2 regions of the Companilactobacillus sp. genome follow, and region 2 is predicted to be linked to the other one. Evidence: predicted binding sites of a transcription regulator. Region 2 holds the regulator's gene; the other holds the start of a gene.

Region 1 (6,428 bases), 230 kb from region 2:
TGGGAAAGTCTGACCATTGCTTCGTAAATAGATGAATCACCATGGGGATGAAAATTACCCATGACGTTACCAACACCCTTAGCGGATTTTCTGAATCCCTTGTCGTAAGTGTTGCCATCTAAAAACATTGAGTACAAAATTCTTCTTTGTACTGGTTTTAATCCATCACGAATGTCCGGCAAGGCACGTTCTTGAATGATGGACTTTGAATATCTCTCAAAACGATCCCCCATAATTTTTTCTAATGGGATGTCTTGGATCTTAGGAGAATTATTTGCCAATATGTATCACCTATTCCTTGTTCAATAAATCATCAACGATCTTGCTGTCCATGTGATCAGTGTCATCGACTTTTTCCAAAATGTTGTCGCCCTCTTCAGTACCGTTAAAGCGGACATTCTTCTCGATCCAATCACGTCTAGGCTTAACTTTATCACCCATCAAAGTCGTTACTCGACGTTCAGCTAAAGCAGCATCGTCGATATTGACTCTGATCAAGATCCTAGATTCTGGATCCATAGTTGTTTGCCATAATTGATCGGCATTCATCTCGCCTAATCCCTTAAATCGTTGTAAGTCGTAACCTTTACCGACCTCTTTAATTGTCTTAGTCAATTCTTCTGGCGTCCAAGCATACTTGATTTGTGTCTTTGCTCCGCGACCCTTTTGAACTTTATAAAGCGGTGGCAGTGCAATGTAAACATGTCCAGCCTCAACTAATGGACGCATGTAACGATAAAAGAAGGTCAACAATAAAATTTGAATATGCGATCCATCGTCATCGGCATCGGTCATAATAATGACTTTATCGTAATTTCGGTCTTCTAATTTGAAGTCAGCACCAACACCTGCACCAATCGTGTAGATCATGGTGTTGATCTCTTCATTTTTATAAATATCTTCCAGCTTGGCTTTTTGAGTATTCAAGACTTTACCACGCAGTGGTAAAATTGCTTGAAATTTTCGATCTCGACCTTGCTTTGCAGAACCTCCGGCAGAGTCACCCTCGACTAAAAAGAGCTCGTTTTTATCGGAGTTTTTAGACTGTGCAGGTGTAAGCTTTCCAGAAAGTAAACCGTCAGTCTTTTTGTTTTTCTTTCCATTTCTGGTCGATTCACGTGCTTTTCTGGCCGCATTACGTGCCTCACGCGCCTTGAGAGCCTTTTTAACTAATGTTTGGGCCTGTTCCCCATTCTCCATCAAATAAAAGCTCATCTGCTCGTATACGAGCTGATCAACGGCGGAACGAGCTTGAGGTGTTCCCAGTTTTCCTTTAGTCTGACCTTCGAATTGGAGAATCTCTTCGGGAATACGCACAGAAATAATAGCAGAGAGTCCTTCACGGACATCGCTACCTTCAAGATTCTTGCTATTTTCCTTGAGCAAACCAACTTTGCGCGCATAGTCGTTAAAGGCTTTTGTCAGACCGGATTTCATTCCGGCTTCATGCGTCCCGCCATCAGCAGTCCGAACGTTGTTTACAAATGAAATAATATTCTCGGAATAGCCATCATTGTATTGGCCGGAGAATTCAATCTCAATTCCAGAATTTTCACCTTCAACGTAGAAAATTCCACCAAGCGTATCCTTATCCTCGTTCAAATATTTAACAAAGGATTGAATTCCATCTTCGTAGTGGAAAATTTCTTCACGAGGTTCCTCGCCACGTTTGTCAGTGATTGTGAATTTAACGCCCTTGAGTAGAAAAGCTGATTCACGCAGACGTTCAGCTAGAGTGTCAAAATTAAATTTAGTCGTTTGAAAAATTGAGGCATCAGGTTTGAAGCTGATAGTTGTTCCACTATCCTCTTTAGTCTTGCCAGTCATTTTAAGGGTGCCAACTGGATGGCCACCATTTTCAAAACGTTCCTGATAAACTTTGTGATCACGAACGACCCGAACAGTCATCCATTCAGACAAAGCATTAACAACTGAAGAACCAACACCATGTAGTCCACCAGAGGTCTTGTAACTATTCTCTGAGAATTTTCCTCCGGCATGAAGGACCGTCAGGATAACCTCGATGGTTGGTTTACCTGAAGAATGCATCCCTGTAGGCATTCCACGACCGTGGTCTACTACTGTGATACTTCCATCAGCGTTGATAGTGACATTGATTTCCTTACCAAATCCTGAAAGAGCCTCATCGACAGCATTGTCGACGATCTCATAGACAAGATGATGCAAGCCGCGTCCATCGGTCGAACCGATATACATACCTGGACGCTTACGAACCGCTTCAAGTCCTTCAAGGATTTGAATTGAAGAATCATCATAAGATGATTTAGGCATTTAAATCATTCCTTTTTCAATAAGCTTAATAACAGTGTTTAATTATAGCATGGATCTGCAAATGTAAAGCAAACATATGTTCATTTTTAATTTCTTATTTTTTATTAATATTCCAGAATTTCCTAATTTATTTTCCAAAAAAGGGTATTATGTTCATTAATGGTTTAATTAGTTTCCAGGATGTACACTTTAGATAAATAAGAAATGAGAGCGTGATTCTATGTTTTTAACTAAACTCTTTATTTGTATAATTCTAGCATACCTGATTGGATCTTTTCCGACCGCTTACATTGTTGGAAAAGTATTCTTCCACAAAAATATTTTTGATTATGGCAGCGGAAATGTTGGAACGACCAATGCCTATCGAGTATTTGGACCGATTGCCGGAACGGTAGTACTGTTTGTCGATATTCTCAAAGGAACCTTGGGAGCATTCTTACCCATCTTCATCGGTTTAGATCGTCCTTGGATGTTGTTTGTGGGATTATTTGCAGTCATTGGCCATGTCTTTTCAATTTTCTTGAAATTCAAGGGTGGCAAGGCTGTGGCAACTAGCGCCGGAATTTTATTAGCCTATAGCCCGATCCCCTTCATAATTTGCTTTTTATGTTTTGCATTGATCGTTTACATTACTAGCATGGTCAGTGTTGCCAGCTTGGTAACTATCGTTGTATTTACTGTTTCATCGCTGTTCATGCACGATTGGATCTTAACTTCCGTGGCCTGCGTGGTCACGGTGATCATTTATGTCAAACATATTCCAAACATCAAGCGACTTCTCAAAGGAAAAGAAAATTTAGTTTCAATTGGATTAGCCTATAAGCGACAGCAACGTAAAGAACAAGAAAAAGACGACCACTAGTTGGTCGTCTTTTTCTGTTATTTAAATGAAATGCTGTAATAAGCTTCAAATGTTTGTTCTGGATCTAAAGTGTTAATACCGTATTTGTTGACTAGTTGATGGTCAGTGTCGATCTTGTCAGCAATGCCCCACCAAGGTTCAATACAAACAAAATCGCCCTTTTCAGGATACTGCGACCAAATGCCAACAAATTTAGCATTTCCGGTATCCAATTGAATTTTTTTATCAGTCAGATCACTTTTAATAGTGATAACTGAAGGTTGGCTCAGACTATAAATGATTGCATCATCGACAAAAGCATCATGAGTTAAAGTAAAATCTTGGTCCTCAACTCTTTGTTCCTGGCTTAGATCAATATTGCTGTCCTTTAAAGCGATTCTCGAACGAGTCTCCTTCGGGTCCAATTCAATCTTAAAGTCCGAATACTGCAAACCTTTGACGAATGGCACTGAAAATCCAGGATGTGCACCAATAGCGAAATACATTTTTTCAGCAGTATCTTTATTCTCTACAATATAGCTGATCTGCAGAGTATCCTTCACCAATTGATAAATTATTTGCAATTTAAAATGGAATGGATAAATCGACAACGTCTCTTCGTCATCGTTTAATTCCAAGACCAACTTATTATCATTTTGAGATGCCAGTGAAAAATCACGATCTCGAGCAAATCCATGCTGCGACATTTCAAATTTTTGATCATTGTAGTAGTAATGATCGCCCTTCAAACGACCAACAATGGGAAATAATACTGGCGCATGACGGTTCCAGATCTCAGGATCAGCCTGCCAAATATATTCATTTTGAGCTTGGTCTTGAATGCTAATGATCTCAGCACCAGCTGATTTTACTTGAATCTTTAAAAAATCATTTTGGACAGTGTATGTTTCCATCATCTTCACCTCTAAAGGATATAACGTGAAAGATCTTTGTCTGAAACAATCTTACCAACTTGTTCTTTGACATATTCACGAGTAATTGTAATGTCGCCCATTTGCATGTCAGGGCCTTCATATAAAATGTCACTCAGAATCTTTTCAAGAACAGTTGAAAGTCTTCTGGCACCGATATTTTGGTTAGTATTATTAAGATCAAATGCTACCTTAGCAATTTCTTCAACGGCCTCTTTAGTAAAGATCAAATTGATACCGTCTGCCTTAGTCAAGGCTACGTATTGCTTGGTCAAAGCATTATCAGGTTTTGTCAAAATTTGAACGAAGTCGTCTTCTGTCAAATCTTGCAACTCGACACGAATTGGGAAACGACCTTGAAGCTCAGCAATCAAGTCGCTAGGCTTGCTCTCGGCAAAGGCACCTGAAGCAATAAATAGAATATGGTCAGTTCTTACTGCACCATATTTAGTATTAACTTGAGAACCTTCAACGATTGGCAAGATATCACGTTGAACACCCTCACGAGATACTTCACCAGAAGTACGTTTGTCGCCAGGTGCAATTTTATCGAACTCATCGATAAAGATGATTCCATTATTCTCAGTACGGTCGATCGCACCTTGATAAATTTCATCATGATCAACACGTTTAGCTGATTCTTCACGGATCAAGACTTCACGAGCTTCTTTAACGGGTAAAGTTCTTGAGATCATCTTCTTAGGAATCAAGTTATCCATCATTGAACTCATGTCAATGCCCATTTGTTGCATTTGGTCGTTCATTGGTGCTTTACGAGATTCCTCAACTTGGATCGTAACCTCTTTATCTTCAAGAAGGCCCTTGTCCAATTGTTCCTTGATCGACAAACGTTGGTTTCTGATATCATCAGTAACATCGCGTCCTTCATCAGGATCATCGTTACCGGCTTGGTCGCCGGTATGAAGCATGTCGCCAAGATTTGAAGCGTTGCCCATATTAGTTAGCATTGACATGAAATCGTTCATGCCGTTTTCTTGTTTAGTTTCCTTTTTAATGGCAGGTACCAACAATTTAACTAACTTCTTATCGACTTTACGTTTGACCTCTGGTCTGATCTCAGCGTATTTTTCGTCTTCTTCCATCGTGACAGCGACGTCCATCAAATCACGGACCATAGATTCAACATCACGACCAACATAACCGACTTCTGTAAACTTAGTGGCTTCAACTTTAACGAATGGAGCATGAACAACTTTTGCCAATCGGCGAGCGATTTCTGTTTTACCAACACCAGTTGGTCCGATCATCATTAGGTTCTTAGGTGTAATTTCTTTTTGCATTTGGTCAGGAACTTGCATACGGCGGTATCTATTATACAAAGCTATGGCAACCGCGCGCTTGGCATCGCCTTGGCCAATGATATATTTGTCTAGTGCTTCAACAATTTGTTTTGGAGTTAGATTTTCCATTTATGAGTCTCCTCTAGAATTTGTCTGTAATGATATTTGTATTAGTGAAAATATCGATTCCTGAAGCAATATTTACGCCTTCACGTGCAATATCTTCAGCAGTCATATCCTTAGCATGTCTTTGCATAGCAACTGCGGCAGCTTGTGCAAAGTTACCACCCGAACCGATTGAAATAACATCTTCATCTGGTTCGATAACTTCTCCACTACCAGAAATTAGTAAAACAGTGTCTTTATCTAATGCAATCAACATTGCTTCTAACTTTTGCAATTGTGGATCTTTACGCCAGTCTTGGGCTAATTCAACTGCGGCACGTTTAAGATTTCCAGAGTAAGCCTTTAATTTCTTTTCCAACCAATCTTGAAGAGTGATAGCGTCAGCAACCCCTCCCGCAAATCCGATGATTACTTGGTCATCGAAAATACGTCTGATTTTATGTGCGCTACCCTTCATGATGAACTTTTCACTCAATGTTACTTGTCCATCACCAGCAATAGCAGTTTTTCCATTATGCTTTACAGCTAAAATTGTTGTCATAAAACTATCCTCTCTTATCTAGGAAAATATTTCTTATAGTCTTTTTGTAAATGCTCCATAGTTACATGCGTGTAGATCTGCGTGGTTGACAGACTAGAATGGCCGAGCATTTCTTGAACCGTCCGTAAGTCTGCACCGTTATCTAAAAGATGCGTTGCAAACGTATGACGGATCATATGGGGATGTATATCCGCAGTCAAACTAGTCTTTTTAATGATCTTATCTAAAATATATTCAATTCCTCGACTCGTGATCTGTTTACCACGGTTATTAATAAAAACAAAATCGTGATCTTGTTCATACTTATTCATGATAACTTTACGAGCGTCTTGAAAATATTTCTGTAAAGCAGTCTGAGCATATTCGCCAAAGGGAACGTAGCGATCTTTGTCACC
Region 2 (6,428 bases):
TTACTAAAGTCATTATTTGGCTCCTTCTAAGCGATTAAGTACTTTGGTGTAAGTTTCAACAAGATCTGCTTGATTCTTTCTGAAAACGTCTTTATCTAATGATTGATGGCTCTGAGAATCCCATAGACGACAGTTATCCGGAGAAAATTCATCGATCAAAATAATTTTTCCGTCGACTCTTCCAAACTCAAGTTTAAAATCAACTAAATCCAAATCGTCCTGTGAAAAAAGTTTGATCAACAGTTGATTGATTTTTAAGGTTTGTTCCTTAATGTAAGTTAATTCGGCTTCAGTTGCGATGTTCAACGATTCAATTTGGTTGTCGTTAATGAATGGATCATCTAATTCATCGCTTTTGTAATAAAATTCAATAATTGGTTTTTGAAGATCTTTACCTTCATCTAAACCGAATTTTCGAGCAAAGCTTCCGGCGATTTTATTTCTCAAAACAACTTCCACTGGAATCAATTCAGTCTTCAAAACTAATTGTTCGTGGTCAGAAACATTTTTGACTAAATGTGTCGTGATACCATTTTTGATCAAATAATCAAAAATATAGGAAGAAATTTGGCAGTTCAATTTTCCTTTTCCAGGAATTTGTTCTTTTCGTTCGCCATTAAATGCTGTGGCTTGGTCCTTGTAAACCATTAATAGTTCTGATTCATTATCAGTTGCAAAAACATCCTTTGCTTTTCCTGAATAAATTAATTGATCAGACATAGTTCCCCCTATTTGTCCCAAATGGGATCATTTTGTATTTGTAGTTTAGAAAGTTCAATATTGTCAGTCAAAATCGTGATGTGACCCATTTTACGATTATGCTTGGCCTCCGCCTTGCCATAATCGTGAAAATACCAATCAACATGTTTAGTGATTGCATCTTTTGCAGGTTGCAAGTGTTGTCCCAATAAATTGACCATGATAGCTGATTCAAACAACTTCACCTTTGGCATTTCCCAGCCGCAGACACCTAAGATATGAGTATCAAATTGCGACACGTTACAAGCTTCAATAGTTAAATGTCCAGAGTTATGTGGACGTGGAGCAATTTCATTAACATAAACCTGGTGTTTAGTATCAATGAAAAATTCAACGCACATTGTACCAACAAGATTTAAACCTGAAGCAATTTTGGCAGCGATTTGATAACATTCTTGTTCTGTTTCTGCTTTGATAAAAGCTGGACAATTACTGATGTGAAGAATGTTGTTTCGATGTTCATTTTCGATCACTGGAAAAACCGATTGTTCGCCATTTGAATTTCCTGATATTACAACGGAGACTTCTTTTAGAAGATCAATTTGAGCTTCTAAGATACAAGTTCCGCTAGTCAATAATTCTTGAACGTCATTTTCAGAAAACGAATTGTCTTCAATTCTTAATTGACCTTTACCGTCGTATCCACCTTCAACTGTTTTGAGGATTGCAGGGATTCCTACTGACTCGATTGCACTTGTAAATTCAGAATACGAGTTGACAATTGCGTGTTTGACAACAGGAAATCCATTATCTTCCAAAAAGCTTTTTTCACGGATGCGATTCTGCGTCACGATCAACGCCTTAGTACCTTGTGGCACATCGGTATATTTCTTGACTTCGCTGATGGTTTCTGCATCAACATTTTCAAATTCGTATGTCAACACATCGCACTTTTTGGCTAATTTGATCAATCCTGATAAATCATCATAACTGCTGACAATTTGTCCGTCTGATACTTGAGCTGCTGGACAATTCGGTGTTGGATCTAGTATCAATACCTTAAATCCTTTTTCTTTGGCAGAAGCGGCCATCATTTGTCCTAATTGACCCCCACCGATGATTCCAATGGTCTCACCTGGTAAATGAATTTTATTCAAACTGTTGCCCACTTTCGATTGATTTTTGATGCATATCTTCGCGATATTTTGTTAGTGCTTGTGCATAATCATCATTAGTTAGTGCACAAATTTTTGTAGCCATTAAGGCAGCGTTAGTTGCACCGGCTTTCCCGATTGCCATTGTTGCGACTGGAACTCCACCAGGCATTTGCACAATAGATAAAAGAGAATCCATTCCGCTAAGTGCCTTGGACTGAACGGGTACGCCAATTACTGGCAAATTAGTTGTTGCTGCTACCATTCCTGGTAAATGAGCTGCACCTCCAGCACCAGCAATGATCACATTAAAGCCTTCATCGCAAGCATTTGTACCAAAGTCGATCATTTCTTGAGGCATACGATGAGCCGAGATAACCTTGACCGAATAAGAAACCCCTAATTCCTTCAAAGTATCGATCGTAAATTGCATAGTTGATAGGTCAGAAATTGAACCCATAATAATCGCTACATCTTTCATAAGTCATCTTCTTCCTTTAAGCATATTTAAAGTCTACCAAGTTTAATTTGGATTTTCAACAAATTAACGTATGATATTCGTTATTTTATGAATATAGTTCGTTAATTACTGCTTATAATTTAATATGAAATATATTATATATATATAGTTCGTATTTTAATGGTATATTTCAAAGGGTACAAAAAAATCCCGATACGAAATTTTCGTATCGGGATATAAAATGATTAATTATTTTTCTTTTGTTGTGCTTTCATAGAAGCCATAACTTGATTAAGTTTCTTTTGTGATGGCTTTTGTCCCATTTGAGACATCATTTGTTTGATCATATCAGCACTGATAGGTGGATTGTCTTGGAAATATTTCTTCATATACCATCTTGCAACGAAGAATCCAATAACTACACCAACCAAAATACCAATAACGGCAGCGATTATTATAGGCCACATATGCTATTCACCCTTTCCATACCAGTTAATATTACATTAATTTATATATAAATAAAAGTCTAATCGTCTCTGAGACCCTTTTCTCTTTGAATACGGCGAACCTTTTCAGGAGTCACTTCTTCACCCTTTTTATCGAAGACTCTCATATTCTCAATTTGAGTCTTAAATTCAGCCCTGAAATTCTCCAGGTATTCTTTACGAAGAGCACGTTGCTCCTCTTCTTCTTCTTTTGTGATTGTTCCAGCTTTAGCCTTGTGGGCCAAGTCATTTAGTTTCGCAATCAGTGTTTCTTGTTTTGTCATATTATTCACTCCAATAACCGAACACTTGTTTGAATTATATCATGCGGTTTGATACAATCTAAATAAGATATTAACAATGAGGTGTTCTAATGTCAAAAAACGAAGGATCAAAACAAACTCAGATTCTAGAGTGCATTCATGACTATTTGGATGAACATGGATATCCACCAACAGTTCGAGAAATCTGTGAAGCAGTTGATCTTTCATCAACTTCTACTGTTCATGGCCACTTATCTCGTTTAGAGAAAAAAGGATACATCCAACGTGACCCTACTAAGCCACGTGCACTCGAATTAACCATTGCTGGTTTGAATTTGATTGGAATTAAATCAAAGGAGATACCTATTATTGGTACTGTTGCTGCTGGTCAACCAATCTCAGCTGAACATGACTTTGAAGGTACTTTCCCACTACCACCTGATTTAACAAGAGATTCTGGTGAATTATTCATGTTGAAGATCCATGGTGATAGTATGATAAATGTCGGTATTTTGGATGGAGATCAAGTAATTGTCCACGAACAAAATACTGCAAATAATGGTGAGATCGTCATTGCAATGACGGAAGATATTGAGGCAACGTGCAAGCGTTTCTTCGCCGAAAGCGGACATTTCCGTCTTCAACCAGAAAACGATACTATGGATCCAATTATCTTGGAAAACGTTGAAGTCGTTGGTAAAGTCGTTGGTCTCTATCGTCCACAAATTTTTTAACATTTGAACAAAAAAAGAAGACTTGCAAATGCAAGTCTTCTTTTTATTATGTCCTGATTAGATATCACGACGACGTTCTTTAATACGAGCTGCTTTACCAGTACGATCACGTAGATAGTAAAGTTTAGCACGACGTACACTACCATATCTAACAACGTCGATCTTTTCAACACGAGGTGTGTTAAGTGGGAATGTTCTTTCAACACCAACACCACTTGACATCTTACGTACAGTATATGTAGCTTGGATACCTGTACCATGTTTCTTGATTACAACGCCTTCAAACAACTGAATACGTTCACGAGAACCTTCAACAACCTTAGCATGAACACGTACTGTGTCACCAGGGCGGAAGTCTGGAATATCTGAACGAAGTTGTTCCTTAGTAATTTCTTGAATTAATGGTTTCATTAATCTGTCTCCCTATCCGACACTCATGCATATCTTGATAATACACAGCGGAACATCGTTGATTGTGTTTAAACACTTATAATATATTACATTATTTACATTGTAATGTAAACTACATTTCTGAACGAATTTCACGAAGAAGCTTTTTCTCTTCGTCATTTAATTCAATTGTTTTTAGTAAGTCTGGTCGACGTTCAAGCGTCTTTTTCAGAGCTTGTTTTAAACGCCAAACTCGAATTTTTTCGTGATTGCCACTAGTTAATACTTCAGGTACCTTTTTACCGCGGAAATCAGCTGGACGCGTGTATTGCGGATATTCTAACAATCCATGTGAAAACGAATCCTCATCTGCTGACACATTATTTCCTAAAACTCCGGGAACAAATCGCATCGTTGCATCGATCATACTCATTGTTGGGAGTTCTCCACCTGTCAGAACGTAGTCTCCAATTGAAACTTCATCAGTTACTAAATCTTTGATTCGTTCATCAAAACCTTCATAGTGCCCACAGATGAACACTAAGTGGTCTTCTTTTGCAAAGGACTGAGCCATTTTGGCGTCAAATGTTTTCCCTGCTGGATCTAATAAAATGACTCTTTTCTTGCCGGGGTTCTCATTGTCTAGATAGCTCATTGCATCATAGATTGGTTGAGCTTGAAGCAGCATCCCTGCTCCACCGCCATAAGGAGCATCATCAACGTGATTTTGTTTATCAGTGGTAAAGTCGCGAAAATCGACCACCTGTAAATTGAGTAGCCCCTTTTCTTGAGCTTTGCCAATTACAGATTCGTTAAGGGCATCAAACATTTTTGGAAAAATACTTAAGACTGATATATCCATTAGTCGATCAACCCATCCGGAATATCGACAGTAACCTGTTTATTTTCCAAATCTATTTTTTTAACGACGTCCTCAATGTAAGGTACTAAAACTTCATCATACTTGGGGCCCTTTACTACCCAAACATCATTTGGTCCTAATTCCATTATCTCGGTGATCTTGCCAATCTCGCCCAAGTTAGGGTCAATAACTGTTAAACCAACGATTTGGCTGTAAAGAAATTCACCCTCGGCTAATTTGGGTGTGATTTCGTCTGTTGTAAACAATTGATCATTCTTGAATTGTTCAACATCATTGATATTGTCGTATCCCTTGAATTTCAACAAAATGAAATTCTTGTGAGCACGAGAAGATTCAACTGTAAATTCTTGTTGTCCAGATTGTGTCTTGATGATCAACTTTGAACCTGGTTTGAATCTCTCTTTAGGAAAGTCCGTAATCGAAACTACGCGAACCTCACCTTTAATACCATGTGTGTTAACTATCTTACCAACTCGGTAAAGTTTGTCTGACATTTAATTCTCCATTTAAAAAGAAAAGGGATCGTGATAAAAGCAAGTTTTATCTGATCCCAATATCTTAATTATTTTGAAAATTTGCTTTCATGATATTTTTGCATTAAACCATGTTTTTTAAGCAAGTTACGAACTGTATCTGAAGGTTGTGCACCTTTTTGTAACCAGTCCATGATCTTGTCATCTTCTAGTTTAAGTTCTTCAGGTTGTGAAATTGGGTTGTAGTAACCAACTTGTTCGATGAAGCGGCCATCACGTGGTGAACGTGAATCTGCAACAACGATTCTGTAGAAAGGTCTTAATTTACTACCCATGCGTTTCATTCTGATTTTAACTGACATTGTGTTTCCTCCTAAAAATTCTTAACTTTGTTAGTATACACAAAAAAAGGTAACGTGTAAAGAAAAAAACTTTACACATTACCTTTTTATTTACTCTTGAATCGTTTAACTTTCTTGAGACGCTTTTTCTTGTTCTTCTTTTGTTTACGGACCATGGAATGCATCGCCATTTTTCCAAGACGACCTTGAACGCCATTACCCATTAACTGGTCCATGCCGTTCATGTTTCCTTTACTCATTTGCTTCATCATATCTTGTGATTGCTTGAATTGCTTGATCATTCGATTGACTTCTTGGACCGAACGACCGGAACCTGCAGCAATTCTTCGTCTTCTTGAAGGATTGAGCAATTTAGGGTCTTCGCGTTCTTGTGGAGTCATCGAATAAACAATTGCCTTAAGATGGGCAATATCTTTTTCATCAACATTGATGTTTGCTAAGGCAGGATTATTGGCCATACCAGGGATCATCTTCATGATCTCATCAAGTGGACCCATCTTTTGGATCTGATCCATTTGATCGATA

Evidence for each region. The regulator LexA, encoded in region 2, represses DNA repair genes until DNA is damaged. The targets are predictions, from matches to a motif close to CNAACANNTGTTNG.
Region 1: a site for LexA is predicted at 2,362-2,375, ahead of parE (DNA topoisomerase IV subunit B). Genes of this name have one in related genera too.

What each region holds. Positions count from the first base shown of each region.
Region 1 covers NZ_JAKVLR010000001.1:403,335-409,762, forward strand. The annotation lists gene parC (DNA topoisomerase IV subunit A) at 1-281, opposite strand, end outside; gene parE (DNA topoisomerase IV subunit B) at 292-2,292, opposite strand; gene plsY (glycerol-3-phosphate 1-O-acyltransferase PlsY) at 2,513-3,154, shown strand; gene LKF16_RS02065 (aldose 1-epimerase family protein) at 3,172-4,050, opposite strand; gene hslU (ATP-dependent protease ATPase subunit HslU) at 4,059-5,495, opposite strand; gene hslV (HslVU peptidase proteolytic subunit) at 5,509-6,033, opposite strand; gene xerC (tyrosine recombinase XerC) at 6,048-6,428, opposite strand, start outside.
Region 2 covers NZ_JAKVLR010000001.1:170,608-177,035, reverse strand. The annotation lists gene purS (phosphoribosylformylglycinamidine synthase subunit PurS) at 1-13, opposite strand, end outside; gene purC (phosphoribosylaminoimidazolesuccinocarboxamide synthase) at 13-720, opposite strand; gene purK (5-(carboxyamino)imidazole ribonucleotide synthase) at 729-1,856, opposite strand; gene purE (5-(carboxyamino)imidazole ribonucleotide mutase) at 1,849-2,334, opposite strand; gene LKF16_RS00885 (YneF family protein) at 2,559-2,780, opposite strand; gene LKF16_RS00880 (DUF896 domain-containing protein) at 2,840-3,082, opposite strand; gene lexA (transcriptional repressor LexA) at 3,172-3,795, shown strand; gene rplS (50S ribosomal protein L19) at 3,853-4,206, opposite strand; gene trmD (tRNA (guanosine(37)-N1)-methyltransferase TrmD) at 4,319-5,047, opposite strand; gene rimM (ribosome maturation factor RimM) at 5,047-5,562, opposite strand; gene rpsP (30S ribosomal protein S16) at 5,631-5,903, opposite strand; gene ffh (signal recognition particle protein) at 5,990-6,428, opposite strand, start outside.